DNA from 4 places in the Ihubacter massiliensis genome. Region 3 is predicted to be linked to each of the others. Evidence: riboswitches for the same ligand, from Rfam matches in the RefSeq annotation. Region 3 holds a riboswitch; each other region holds the start of a gene.
The links. A riboswitch is a leader RNA that binds a small molecule or an ion and turns the genes downstream of it on or off. The one in region 3 is predicted to bind molybdenum cofactor.
Positions count from the first base shown of each region.

Region 1: it holds a riboswitch for molybdenum cofactor, as region 3 does, so the genes downstream of both, NIA71_RS06135 (fibronectin type III domain-containing protein) here and NIA71_RS09190 (molybdopterin-dependent oxidoreductase) in region 3, are expected to answer to the same signal.
Region 2: it holds a riboswitch for molybdenum cofactor, as region 3 does, so the genes downstream of both, NIA71_RS12155 (molybdopterin-dependent oxidoreductase) here and NIA71_RS09190 (molybdopterin-dependent oxidoreductase) in region 3, are expected to answer to the same signal.
Region 4: it holds a riboswitch for molybdenum cofactor, as region 3 does, so the genes downstream of both, NIA71_RS16520 (substrate-binding domain-containing protein) here and NIA71_RS09190 (molybdopterin-dependent oxidoreductase) in region 3, are expected to answer to the same signal.

Region 1 covers NZ_JAMXVH010000001.1:1,334,122-1,337,331, forward strand. The annotation lists gene NIA71_RS06135 (fibronectin type III domain-containing protein) at 92-1,606, opposite strand; molybdenum cofactor riboswitch at 1,784-1,904, opposite strand; gene NIA71_RS06140 (sulfurtransferase TusA family protein) at 2,350-2,616, shown strand; gene NIA71_RS06145 (LysR family transcriptional regulator) at 2,572-3,210, opposite strand, start outside.
Region 2 covers NZ_JAMXVH010000001.1:2,604,705-2,607,914, reverse strand. The annotation lists gene NIA71_RS12155 (molybdopterin-dependent oxidoreductase) at 1-1,939, opposite strand, end outside; molybdenum cofactor riboswitch at 2,019-2,146, opposite strand; gene NIA71_RS12150 (radical SAM protein) at 2,470-3,210, shown strand, end outside.
Region 3 covers NZ_JAMXVH010000001.1:1,961,929-1,965,138, forward strand. The annotation lists gene NIA71_RS09190 (molybdopterin-dependent oxidoreductase) at 1-1,106, opposite strand, end outside; molybdenum cofactor riboswitch at 1,316-1,438, opposite strand; gene NIA71_RS09195 (nitroreductase family protein) at 1,616-2,404, opposite strand; gene NIA71_RS09200 (PD-(D/E)XK nuclease family protein) at 2,416-3,210, opposite strand, start outside.
Region 4 covers NZ_JAMXVH010000001.1:3,603,231-3,606,440, forward strand. The annotation lists gene NIA71_RS16510 (NlpC/P60 family protein) at 1-573, shown strand, start outside; gene NIA71_RS16515 (HesA/MoeB/ThiF family protein) at 570-1,259, shown strand; molybdenum cofactor riboswitch at 1,411-1,540, shown strand; gene NIA71_RS16520 (substrate-binding domain-containing protein) at 1,632-2,513, shown strand; gene NIA71_RS16525 (ABC transporter permease) at 2,592-3,210, shown strand, end outside.

The DNA of each region.
Region 1 (3,210 bases), 630 kb from region 3:
AGCTATATATAATTACTCTGCATCGCCGGATGCAAAGGAATTATCATTTGTTTAGTAGGCTAAATGGATGGGCCGGTTTACACCAAAACATTTATTTAACCTTTACAGTCTTCAATTGTGACGTCTTTCCGTATACCTTCTTACCGTCCACCACTTTATACGCGCGGACTTTGTAGTAATACCGCTTTCCTTTTTTGAGGCCCTTATCCGTATATTTGTTCTTTACTGTGATGCTTGCTTTTATATATTTGCCATTTTTGCTTGTGCTTCTATGCAATACATATTTATCCGCACCTGAAACTTTACTCCACTTTGCCGTAGCTTTTCTTTTCCCTGCCTTTACTTTCAAGGCCGGTTTGGAAGGCACCGGCCTTATTGATTTCTTTGCAGAGTAGCTGCCATAAACTTTTTGTCCATTGACAAGCCGATAAGCCCTCACTTTATATGCGTACGTCTTTCCTGTTTTCAGATTTTTTCCGACATAGCTGCGGGCAGTTGTATGTTTTACAGGCTTGTATTTCTTCGATTTTGCGTTATATCGATAGACGGTATAACCATCGGCCTTTGCAGCTTTTGACCAGGTCAGCTTTACACGATTGTAGCTGGACGAAACTGCTTTTAATGATACTTTCGCAATTACGGGAGTTACTTCCACTGGACAGGAAGCCTTCAGATTTGTTCCATCCTTTGTTACTGCCGTAATTGTCGTTTTGCCTGCTTTCATCGCTTTGACTTCACCATTGGAATCAACTACGGCAACTGCTTTGTCTGCCGAAGTCCATGTTACTGCTTTTTCTTTTACATTTTCAGGCTTAATGGCGGCCTTTAATGTTTTAGTCTGGCCTTCTTTTAAGGTTACTTTACTTCCCAGGGAAATGCTCTGTGCAAAAGCATCTGTGGAAAAATGGAAAACAATCTTTTTATCCAGCAATGTCTGTACGCCCATGCCTGACTCAAAGACCAGTACATACTGTGTATTAGCAGCTAATGCGTTAGCAGGAATCTCCAAAAATACATCGAACCCTCTGAGCGGTCCGGAACCAGTTCCCCCGCCATTGGCCAGCCTCTGATGTTTCCAGCCCTTGTAAATCTGAGTACCTGTCAGGACAACCGTGCCGTCCGTCTTCTGAATGCTCATCTTGGGAATAATATTACTAGCCATAATTTGGTCATTGCACTTGGCAGTCTGTGAACCGCCCAGGAAAAATCCAAACTTAATGGGTTGGGTCGGATTTAAAGTTCCCTGAATATAGTTGTCCCAGTATGCGCTAACGGACGTGTCGGTCATAATCGAATAGTTATAGGCATAAGAATTCACATACGGATGGCTATCATCTGCCATACCGCCGTTCTCTTTTTCTATATCTGCCCCATTGAAAAAATACTGTTTTATATTCGTTGTACCATATTGTCCAATTCTGCTATCCTTAGAATTAACGGAAGCATCTATATAGTTTACGAACATGCCCTGGTTCTGTGATGTCTGGGATAGAGCCGTATTCCCTGCTGTGTTTGCGAACGCCATTCCCGGCACCATGACCATGACCATCATCAGGGCCGTTACTACACTGACAGTGATCCTCTTTTTGCCTTTTGCAAGATTCATTTTTCATCCTCCTCGTTCAATATACGAATAAGTTGATAGAACGCCTCACATCTCGAAATGCAAAAGAAGTATCACGCACTTCACTTTAACATTTTAAATCGATAAACTTGTTGCCACAAAAATAAGGAATGCATATAAAAAATAAAACTCTTTCCTAAAAAACGGGAAAGAGTGATTTACCTCTGATACATCATTCCTTTCCAAAACACGGGAGGCAGCACCGTTTCCAGTATTACCCATCGACGCTCAACCATAGGCCAAAGCCTTTAGGTTTTCACGTTCGGAACCATCAATATTTACTTTTATAATCCAAAATTTACTAGATTCAGTTACATTGTATTATAGCTCGTATCTTTTCGCAAGTTTTTTCTTACTTCTTCGATTTTTTTCTTCATTATGAGACATGATGTGCTTTCTTTATCCCTATTATACTACAGCAAACGACAAATTTCCGTTGTCTTACCAACATTTTCTAATCTTTTATAAAAAACGTGGAAATGACGGAATCAAAGATTCCTATTTCCACATGTCGCCCGTAAGGGGGCGACTCTTTGCAAGGTACTGTTGCCGGTAACGTAGTGCGTAAAAACATCCGCTGGCTGATCCCACTGTACACCGTTGGATCTGGAAATTCTTATCAGCCTATTTTTATTTACCAGCTCGCGAATACGTTTTACTTGGCATTTACTTTTGCTTATTTTTGTTCTATGATATATAGAATCTTTGTTAAAGGAGGCGTTTATATGAAGAAACTCGATTGTTTAGGCCAAATCTGCCCCATTCCTGTCATGCGGCTGCAAAACGAACTGTCGGTCATCGGGCAGGGTGAAGAGGTTATGCTCGTAACGGATCATAGTTGTACCTGCAAATCCGTTCAAGAATTCTGCAGGGCCAAAGAACTGGTCTGTTCATGCGAGGAGGTGATGAACGGTATCTGGGAAATCACCATCCGCAGCGCTCCCGAGTCAGCAAATCATCGAGTCAAGCATTCGTTCCAGATAGGCAAATAAATCTTTTATTTGTACATCTTCCTGTTGAGATTTTGGATTTTTGATTAAATAGTAACGAAACTTAAATTCAAACTCTTCTATTTCGATAATTTCCAACTGTTTGTTATACAATTCTTTCTTTATGGACGAATATGGGAGAAAAGCTGCTCCCATCCCATTGACTACCGACTGTTTTGCCGACTCAAAGGATTCAAATTGGCAGGTCACATTCATTTGCTGCCTGGAAACTCCTTTTTGAGCGAGATACCCATCCAGCTTCTGCTGGGTTCTGTGACTGCCGCTGATCATCATCATCGGTAGTTGTTGCAATTCATCCAAGTCCATTTTCTTTCGTTTGTGCGTTCTCGGAGTCATGACCAAATGCACTGGATCAGAGAACATAAAACGGCTATATAATTCTTTATTTGCAGGAGGCCCGACGATAAATCCAATATCACCCTGACCGGCATTGATTTTTTGTTCGATCTGTGCGCTGGACATTACTTTCGTCTCCAAGCGGACTTCTTGAAATTTTTTCTGTATTTGAAACAGCGCACAAGGCAGTGCATAAGTATAAATCACATCCATGGAAAGGATATGGAAACAACGATCCTT
Region 2 (3,210 bases), 640 kb from region 3:
TGGGCAGTAATTCCAGAGCAACGGTACACTGGTCGAAGATACCTTCTGTTACGTTGTATCCGCCCCATGCGATACCTACGCCTCTCTTCTTTTCAGGAGTAGATTCTTTGGCAACTCTTTCTTTTACTTCCTCATAAATCGGTTTTAAGATATCCATCATCTTTTCCATCGGGTATTCACGGAAAGGATACTGGTTGATGTTGGTATCTCCAGGTCTTGCGATGTTCTTATATCTGAATTCGAACGGATCCATGCCAATCTTCTTAGCCATCATATCAACCAGCGCCTCGGATGCTGTGTATGCCTGTGGTGATCCGTAGCCTCTGTACGCAGTTCCGTAGTTGTGGTTGGTGCAGGCAACTCTTGTCAGTCCCAGACAGTTGGGAATGTTGTATGGGAAGAACATGAACTTGGCCGGTCTTGTGATCAAGTCGTCGCCCAGTTCGTTGTAGGAACCGTGGTCCATACCGCAATCCCATTCTGCTCCGACGATCTTGCCGTCCTTGTCGCAGGCCAATCTTCCGTTGGTGTAGGACGGAGCGCGCTTTCCGGACAGAGCCATGAACTCAGGATAAGTAATGGATAATGCTACCGGCATATCGTCGCATGCCATGCAGGCAATCGCTGCCATCGCATATGTAGCTGCCGCGATACCCCAGCCGAAGGTAGCGCCTGTCGGGTTTTCGATGACTCTGATCTTCTCTGCAGGAAGGCCGGTCGCCTCTGCGATATCACCGATGTTGGAGTAAATCTGCATCGCTTTGCAATGAACGGTCAGCAGGCCGTCATCGCCCCAGTAAGCCTGTACTGTATCGCCTTCGATCGGCATATGGGGCTCTCTGGATGAATAGAAGGAACCTTCTACTACATAAGGCGCCTCGTCGATCAGTTCCGGCGTATCGTGTCCTGCGCCCTTAACGTTGGGCTGTTCGGACCATACGTTGGGATGATCGTCATGTATTCTCATGGCATCCGGCATAGCTGCTTCCAGATAAGTCTTGTATTCAGGCAGCTGTTCCCAATCGATGGTAACTTTCTTTGCCGCTTCCTGGGCATGAGCCTTTGTATCGGCTACAACCAGAGCTACAACATCACCGTAGTTAAAGATCTTGTCTTCAACAAGGATTGGGTGGGACTGGCCGGTAGCCAGAGTTCTCGGTGTGAACGGCATGAATCCAAGTCTGTTGGGGCCTTTGATATCGGCCGCTGTAACAACCTTGTAAACGCCGGGCATTTTTTCTGCTTCTTCTTTATGTATAGCTTTCAGTTTTGCGTGGAAGGCGACTTTCGGCTGTACCAGTACGGCATGCAGCGTGTTCTCCGGCATCTTCAGTTCAATGTCGTCGCCGTAATCAGCAAGTCCGCATACCTTTGCCAGAGCAGCGGGACGAACCAGCGGCTGGCCGTAATATTCTTTGTTCTCCGGAAGTTTTACCATAATGTCTTCCAGAGCGCATTCGCCTCTCATAACCTTTGCAGCGTTCATGACAGCATCTACGATCTGCTTATAGCCTGTGCAGCGGCAGATGTTTCTGTTTTTCTGGAACCAGTCTCTTACCTCTTCTCTGGTCGGATCAGGGTTAGCCTGAAGCAGCGCGTAGGCCGATACAATGAATCCTGGAGTACAGAATCCGCATTGTACGGCTCCGGCATGCATAAATGCTACCTGAATCGGATGGAGATATCTGGGAGCTCCAATTCCTTCAATCGTTACTACTTCGCTGTACTCTTCGACCTTAGCGATCTTTTTCGTACAGGAACGAACTAGTTTGCCGTCCAGCATTACGGTACAAGAACCGCATACGCCGGATCCGCAGCCAACTTTTGTACCTGTGAGCCCTAAACGTCTGACAACATCAGCCAGAGTATCCTTTTCAGGATCACAGATGAACATTCGATCGGCACCATTGATGTTTAACGTCATTTTTCTCAATTTCATAATAATTTGCCTCCAATTAATTTTTCAATTGAACATACTTTAACGTTTCACATCCAATAACAAAGGCCTTTTCGTGCGTTTCGAAATGGTACACGAACCTTTCCAAACGCGGGAGGCTCATATGTTTCCACATAAACCCAACGTTTCCGCCTCCATAGCATTTTTTCAAAAGCCGTAGGAGCTCGGAAATCGGATTGTGTATTGAATTGTTACTACGGTTTTCATTTTATCAGTTCGTTCAGGGGCCTGTCAACCGCGGAAACCCTGATTTCAGTACAATCTTGCGGTCAAGCCCAGTACTAAGTAGCTATTATTTGAATTGTCTTAAATTTGTAAAAAATTTGTTACAATTTGCCGTAAAAACGGCCTCTTTTCGATCCGGCGGCGAACCTCCCCGGCGGCCTTACGGCCCGGTCCTGCAAAACATTTTCGGTCGCCCCTTGCCCATTTTGGGAATTTATAATAGAATGAAAAACAGATACTTTGTCCCCCCAACCGGTTTGGGGGAGAGTAGGAACAGGAGAAGAAACATGAAACGATTATCGGAAGTTCAAAGCATATGCCCAGTCTGTGAAAAGCCGATCAAAGCTTTTTATACAGAGCGGGAGGGCAAAGTATTCTTTGAAAAAACATGTGAAGAACATGGCGAATTTCGCGCACTGGTTTCAAACCGCACAGATGATTATCTGGATTGGATCAAAAATCCGGTTGTCAATATTCCGCCCAAAACGGCGATGACCAAGGGCAGCGGGCAGGATGAATGCCCCCTTCACTGCGGCACCTGCGAAAACCATTTGCAGACCGCCTGCTGCGTGCTGATCGATATTACCAAGCGGTGCAATCAGCATTGTCCCTTCTGCTTTGCAAGGGCGGAAATGGATTCGGAGGAACCGGGCGATCCCAGCTTAAAAGAACTGGAAGCAAAATTCGATCTGCTGGTGGAGCTGGGGGAAGAACGGCCTTTCAACATTCAGCTGTCAGGAGGGGAGCCCACTGTCCGCGACGATCTGCCCCAGATCATCCGCATGGCCAGGTCCAAAGGATTTGAATACATACAGATTAACAGCAACGGCAGGCGAATCGCCCGCGAGGCCGGGTATGCCGCGGCGCTCAAAGAGGCGGGAGCATCGGTGATTTTCATGCAGTTTGATGGAACCACCGATGAGATTTACATGCAGATGCGGGGAGAGCCTTTATTTAAAGAAAAGAAACAAGCCATCGAAAACTGCAGGAAAGCCGGTCTGCCGGTGACGCTGGTACCGACGGTCGCC
Region 3 (3,210 bases):
AAGGAACCCTCTACCGAGTATGCAGCATCGCCGATGATTTCCGGAACCTTCTCATGATCGCCCTTGAGTACAGGAAGCTCGGAGTAAATGTTTTTACCGTATGTATCCGGCATCCAGTCATGGATTTTCTCAGCGTCCGGAGTAACAGCTTCCAGATAATTCATATATTCAGGCAGCGGCTCAAGTTCAACCTTTACTGCGTCTGCCGCGGCTTTTGCATGCGCTCTTGTGTCTGCGCATACCAGCGCAACAACATCACCATAATAAAGGATTTCATCTTCAGCCAAAACGTGATGCGCCTGCTGCATTTCAACCGTTCTTTCTGAGAAAGCATAGGTCATCAGTCTGTTTGCACCTTTTACATCTTCAGCAGTAACAATCTTTACTACGCCAGGCATTTTTTCCGCTTCGCTGCAATCGATGTTGATAATCTTCGCGTGGCTGTACTTTCTTGGCTGAACCAGTTCAACCTTGAGTGTTTCTTCCGGCATGTGCAGTTCTACATCATCACCGTAGTCGCATACACCGCAGGCCTTAGGCATGGCATTGGGTCTGATGAGCGGTTTGCCGTAGAAATCGCCTACATCCTTTGACCAGTCATAAGTAATATCGTCAAATGTCTTTTCTCCGCGCATAATCGCAGCCGCTTCCATAACAGCGTCCACAATCTGCTTGTAACCAGTGCATCTGCAGACATTTCTATGTTTCTGGAACCAATCACGAACATCTTCTCTTGTCGGGTTTGGATTGTCCAGTAGCAGCTGATAAGCAGATACAATAAATCCAGGTACGCAGAATCCGCACTGTACGGCTCCGAGATGTACCCATGCATACTGGAGCGGATGCGGGTTCAGTACTGTTCCGATTCCTTCGATCGTCATAACGGAACTGTATTCTTTAACATTCTTGATCTTTCTGGTACAGGAACGGATTACTTTTCCGTCCAGAATAACAGAGCATGCTCCGCATACGCCGGTACCGCAGCCTACTTTCGTTCCAGTCAGGCCCAGACGACGCAGTACGGATGCCAGCGTGTCCTTTTCGGGATCGCAGATGAACATACGGTCCGCGCCGTTGATGTTCAGGGTCATTTTCTTCAAATTCATAATAGCTTGCCTCCGATTTTTCCAATAAAACTTGTTTTAACTTGGTAACAATCTGAAAAAATAAAGACCCTCCGCTCATTTGTGCGGAAAGGTCTAGGTTGCGATCTGCTCCTCAAAACATATGTACTGCGCAGCTAAAGAAACCCTACATTCCAATCAGCTCGGCTGCTGCATATAAACGACTGCCGCAAAGCCGACGGTTTCGGCCTGGCTGCCAGATCATCCATCCTTTCCAAACACGGGAGGCCCACGCGTTTCCGCAGTGAACCCATTGGTCCCGATTCCATGCGTTCCGCAGCGAAGGAATTCGGGACTCGGATCTCTATCTTATCTGTTACATTGACAACATTTTATCAGTTTGTTCTCCTGTATGTCAACAGGAGAAACCATTATTTTTGTACTATTTTGCGATTTTACTGCAAATCAAGTTGCTAATTTTAAAATCCTTGAGAATTAATCTCATTTATTGTAAATTGGATATTTGTTTTGAGAAAGTTTTTTCTACTACTTTATACCCATTTTATGTCTTCCCGTTTTAACCGTTCCGGGATATGGAAGTATTCTTCCTGCTGGGGATAGCCAGCCATGAAAGCGCCGTAAAAGCTGTTGTTGTCTGGCAGCGGCGGCAGAAGTTCCCGGATCTGGGGGATCGCGTTGCACATTCTTGTCAAATAGCCGGCCCAGCAGGTTCCGATGCCTCTAGCTTGAAGGACCAGTTCGGCAGTGGTCATGGCGATGGCCGTATCGGCCGGCGAATTAATGGCGTTATTTCTTCCATAGCACAGAATCAGTATGGGCGCTGTTCCCATAACCACATTGTTGCCCTCTTCATATTCGCTGGCGATTTCCGGAGATGTTCCCGTTTCTTTCACATAGTCCAATATGTACCCCATCATTTTTTCAATCACCTCTTTGGAATCGATGACCATCCACTTGGCCGGATGCTGGTTTTTGGCGCTGGGCGCCCAGGCTGCCATTTCCAATGCGTGGCGCACCAGCTCCCGGTCGGGCGGCGTCTGCTTGAAATGGCGATAGGATCTTCTGGTCAGGATGTGGTTATCCAAGTCTTCGGCAAAGCCCTGGGAAAGTGCGGGCAAAGTTCGGTCAAGTACAGCCGGTTTGTCATCCCAGCAAATGGCGTTTTGGGGACATGCAGCCGCGCAGTGCATACATTTGAGACAAGCCTTTCCCTCTCTCAGCTGGGGCCTTCCATCCTTTTCCCCCAGCACGGTAAAGGGGCATACGGATACACATTTCAGGCATTCAACACACTTTTCCATATCAAATTTTATCATCATTCAACCTCCATTTAAATAATTTCATATCTGCATCCTTCAAAGGCCAGGTCAAACTGGCAGATGCCCTTGTACTTACAATAGGTGCAGGCGCTCACCTGACCGGATTTTTTCGGCTTTACGGCGATGTTCCCCGAAAGCAGCTCCTGGCACAGCTCGCTCACTGTCTCATCCACCTTTTCCTGCAGCTGTAAAAAGGTTTCCTCATCCAGCAGTTTTCCGGCCCCGGTCCCGGAAAAGCCCTTCTGTGTCTGGCGAATGGGAACCACGTCCGAATACCCGGAAAAATCTCCGGCAATGTCCCGGATCACCTGGGGATCATCCACCATGACCCCGTCCATCTTGCACGCTTTCTTTGCTTCCTGCTCCACCTTCTCCCCAAGCTCCTCGGGTTTGATCGCATCTGCGCTCACAGATGGTTCGCTGATGAGAAAGTAGAACACGCCGGCAGGTTCCCGCTCTTTTTGCTGGGCGGCTTTTAAATAAAGCATCAGCTGGAGGCGAAATCCCTTTTCTGCTTCATGGACACGGAAGGTTTCATTACCCGTCTTGTAATCGATGACCTTGACCCGGCCGTCATCCAACAGATCTACCCGGTCGATCTTACCTTCAATAAAGACGTCTCCCTGGCTGGTTTCTACTATCACCGGCGGAATGCTCCTTCCTCTGCCGAATGCCTGTTCAAAGGCAATGGTTCGGATGCTGCCCCGCCTTACATGGTCGATGAGAACCCAGCTGATTTCACTGCAAATCTCATGGAGCCGCTTGGTTCGATAGGCCTCTTCACTGCCGGAGGAGAGCATGCCCTC
Region 4 (3,210 bases), 1.6 Mb from region 3:
CCTGAACAGAAAGCACCCCAGCCGGCAACAGCGGCTGCGGCAAAAGAGCCAAGCAAAGCCACTCAGCCTGCGACTGAAGCGATAAAGCCGTCTGTGGACAATACCAAACCGTCCAAGCAGACAACGGAAAAACCGACCGCGAATACGGAAAAAGAGACGAGCACAGCAAAACCCGAGAAGGAGCCAACCACTCCTCCGGATAAGGAAACCAAACCCCCGGTTACGACCAATAAAGGACAGGCAGTCGTGGATTATGCCTTGCAGTTTGTCGGCAACCCGTATGTGTACGGTGGTTCCAGCCTGACAAACGGCACCGATTGTTCCGGTTTTACCATGAGTGTGTATGCCAAATTCGGCATCAAGCTTCCCCATTCCTCCAGCGCTCAGCGCTCCTGTGGAAGAGGGGTATCCTACAGCGAGGCAAAACCAGGTGATATTATCTGTTATGACGGCCACGTAGCGCTTTATATGGGAGGCGGTCAGATCGTCCACGCCAGCAATCCTACGGACGGGATTAAAATCAGCAAGGCGACTTATAAACCAATTCTAGCCGTAAGAAGGATCATTGAATGATGACTGCTGATAGATACGAGAGAAATATCGGTACAATTTCACTGGCAGAAAACGAGAAACTGCGAAACTCTTGGGTTTTGGTAGCTGGCTGCGGCGGCTTGGGAGGCCATGTAATCGAGGGTCTGGCCAGACTGGGAGTGGGTCAAATCACAGCCGTGGACGGAGACGTTTTTTCAGCCAGCAATTTGAACAGGCAGCTTCTCTCTACAGAAAGGACACTTGGACGCTACAAAGCCCTGGAAGCTCAGGAGAGGATTAAAATGGTCAACTCAGAGGTGCAGATCCATCCTTTGTGTCATTATATTGACGAGAACAATGTGGACGGCATTATAACGGATCGTTATGATGCCGTTGTCGATGCTTTGGATAATATAAAGGCCAGACGTCTTTTGGAACAAGGATGCCGGGAGCAAAAGCTCCCGTTGGTTCACGGTGCCATCGCCGGCTGGCATGGGCAGGCCGCGGTGATCATGCCGGGGGACGACCTCTTTGATAAAATCTACCCTGCTGGTTCTAATAAAGGTGCCGAGCAGGAAACTGGAAACCCAAGCTTCACGCCTGCAATGGTAGCAGCGGTCCAAGTGGCGGAGACCGTAAAGGTGCTCCTTGGAAAACCACAGATTTTGCGCAATCGTCTGCTGACCATCGATCTGCTCAATCAGGAATATGAAGTGATTCGATTCTGATCTGAATGTGGAAGATGTTTGAATCTAAGGGGAATTATGATAGTTTTATGGTAATTTGCCTTGACAGACGGGTTGATTTCATGCGAAAATACCAATGGCTGCTGAGATGACGCAGCGGGCCGGATCATTGCCCAAAATGATCCTTACAACTGAATAGAAAATGTTCCGAGTCAATACAGCCTAACCGTCCGCAGCAAAAGGCGCATGGCACTTGACCGTTCAGGGTCCTAGAGGAAACTCTCCGGCCTCCCAGTGTGGAAAGGAATACGATGTATGTCAAAATACAGAATATAACCTTTCATTTCAATGCAATGAAAGGTTTTTTGTTCTGTTTTTTGGGTAAATTATTTTTGTTACTGAGGAGGAGAAAAAATGAGAAGTAAGAAGAGAGTGTTTGCATGCGTGCTGGCGCTGATGATGGTATTTTCCACAGCAGCTATGCTGAGTGCATGCGGCAGCGGAGACGACAAAGAAGCGGCCAAAGAGCCGGCCAATCCCAAGCTGATTTTGGCAACCACCACCAGCACCAAGGACAGCGGACTTTTAGATTCGATTCTGCCTGAATTCGAGAAGGAAAGCGGCTACAAAGTTGACGTTGTATCCGTAGGATCCGGCGAAGCCATGGCAATGGGCGAAAAGGGCGAAGCAGACGTACTGCTCGTACACTCACCTGCTGCTGAAAAGGAATATGTGGAAGGCGGCCATGCGGACAAAGACGGAAGACTGGACGTTATGTACAATGACTTTGTTGTACTGGGACCAAAGGATGATCCGGCGGCCATCGAAAAGAACGCAAAAGAAGACGCAATTAAGGCTTTCACAACCATTAAGGACCAGAAAAAAAAGTTCGTATCCAGGGCAGATGACTCCGGTACCCACAAGAAAGAACTTTCTATTTGGGAAAAGGCAAAGATTGAACCGAAAGGCGACTGGTACATCGAAGCTGCGGCTGGAATGGGCGATGTAATCACCATGACCGATGAAATGGTGGGCTACACCCTTTCCGATCGTGCAACCTGGCTCAACGTGGGCAAAAACACTCAGCTGAAGATCGTCAGCGAAAAAGACCCAAGCGGCGTGCTCAACAACCAGTACGGCGTTATCTGTGTAAATCCTGAAAAGAATGAAAACATCAACGCTGAGGGTGCGAAAGCATTCCAGAACTGGATCGTTTCAGAAGCAACACAGAAGCTGATCGGTGAATACGGAGTGGAAGAATATGGACAGGCTCTGTTCGTTCCCAACGCAAAATAACGGATTTGATAAGCAAAGGACGGGAGACAATCCTGTCCTTTTTTGATATAATAGGACTGATTTGAGAAAGGATCATTTATGGATGCAATTGGACATGGAATTATCGAAGCCTTTAAACTGATCTTTGCCGGCGACGGGGAAATTTTTGAAATCGTAGGGCTATCTCTCTACGTTTCTTGCTTTTCTGTGGTGTTTTCCACTTGCGCTGGCATACCTCTGGGTATTCTCCTGGGAACGCACCAATTCAGAGGCAAAGGCGTCGTAGTCAGATTAATTTACACCTTTATGAGCCTGCCCCCTGTCATCGCGGGATTGACGGTATTTCTGATTCTGATGCGGAGAGGACCGCTGGGAAGTTTGCAGCTGAATTATACGGTGACGGCGATGATTATCGCTCAAATCTGCCTTGTGACGCCCATCATCATCGGCCTGACTTACAATTTGGTAAAAGAAAAGGCGCCTGTAGTAAACCGCCTGGGCATGACCCTGGGAGCGGAACGGCTGGACCGGATGAAACTGCTCATTTACGAGATGCGCGTGGGCATTACCACGGCTGTTGTTACCGGATTTGGCAGGGCCATCTCCGAAGTGGGAGCCGTTATGATTGTCGGCGGCAATATCAAAGGACAGACCCGGGTTATGACCACCTATATTTCAGAATTGAAAGGCATGGGAAACTATGACCGCGCCATAGCCG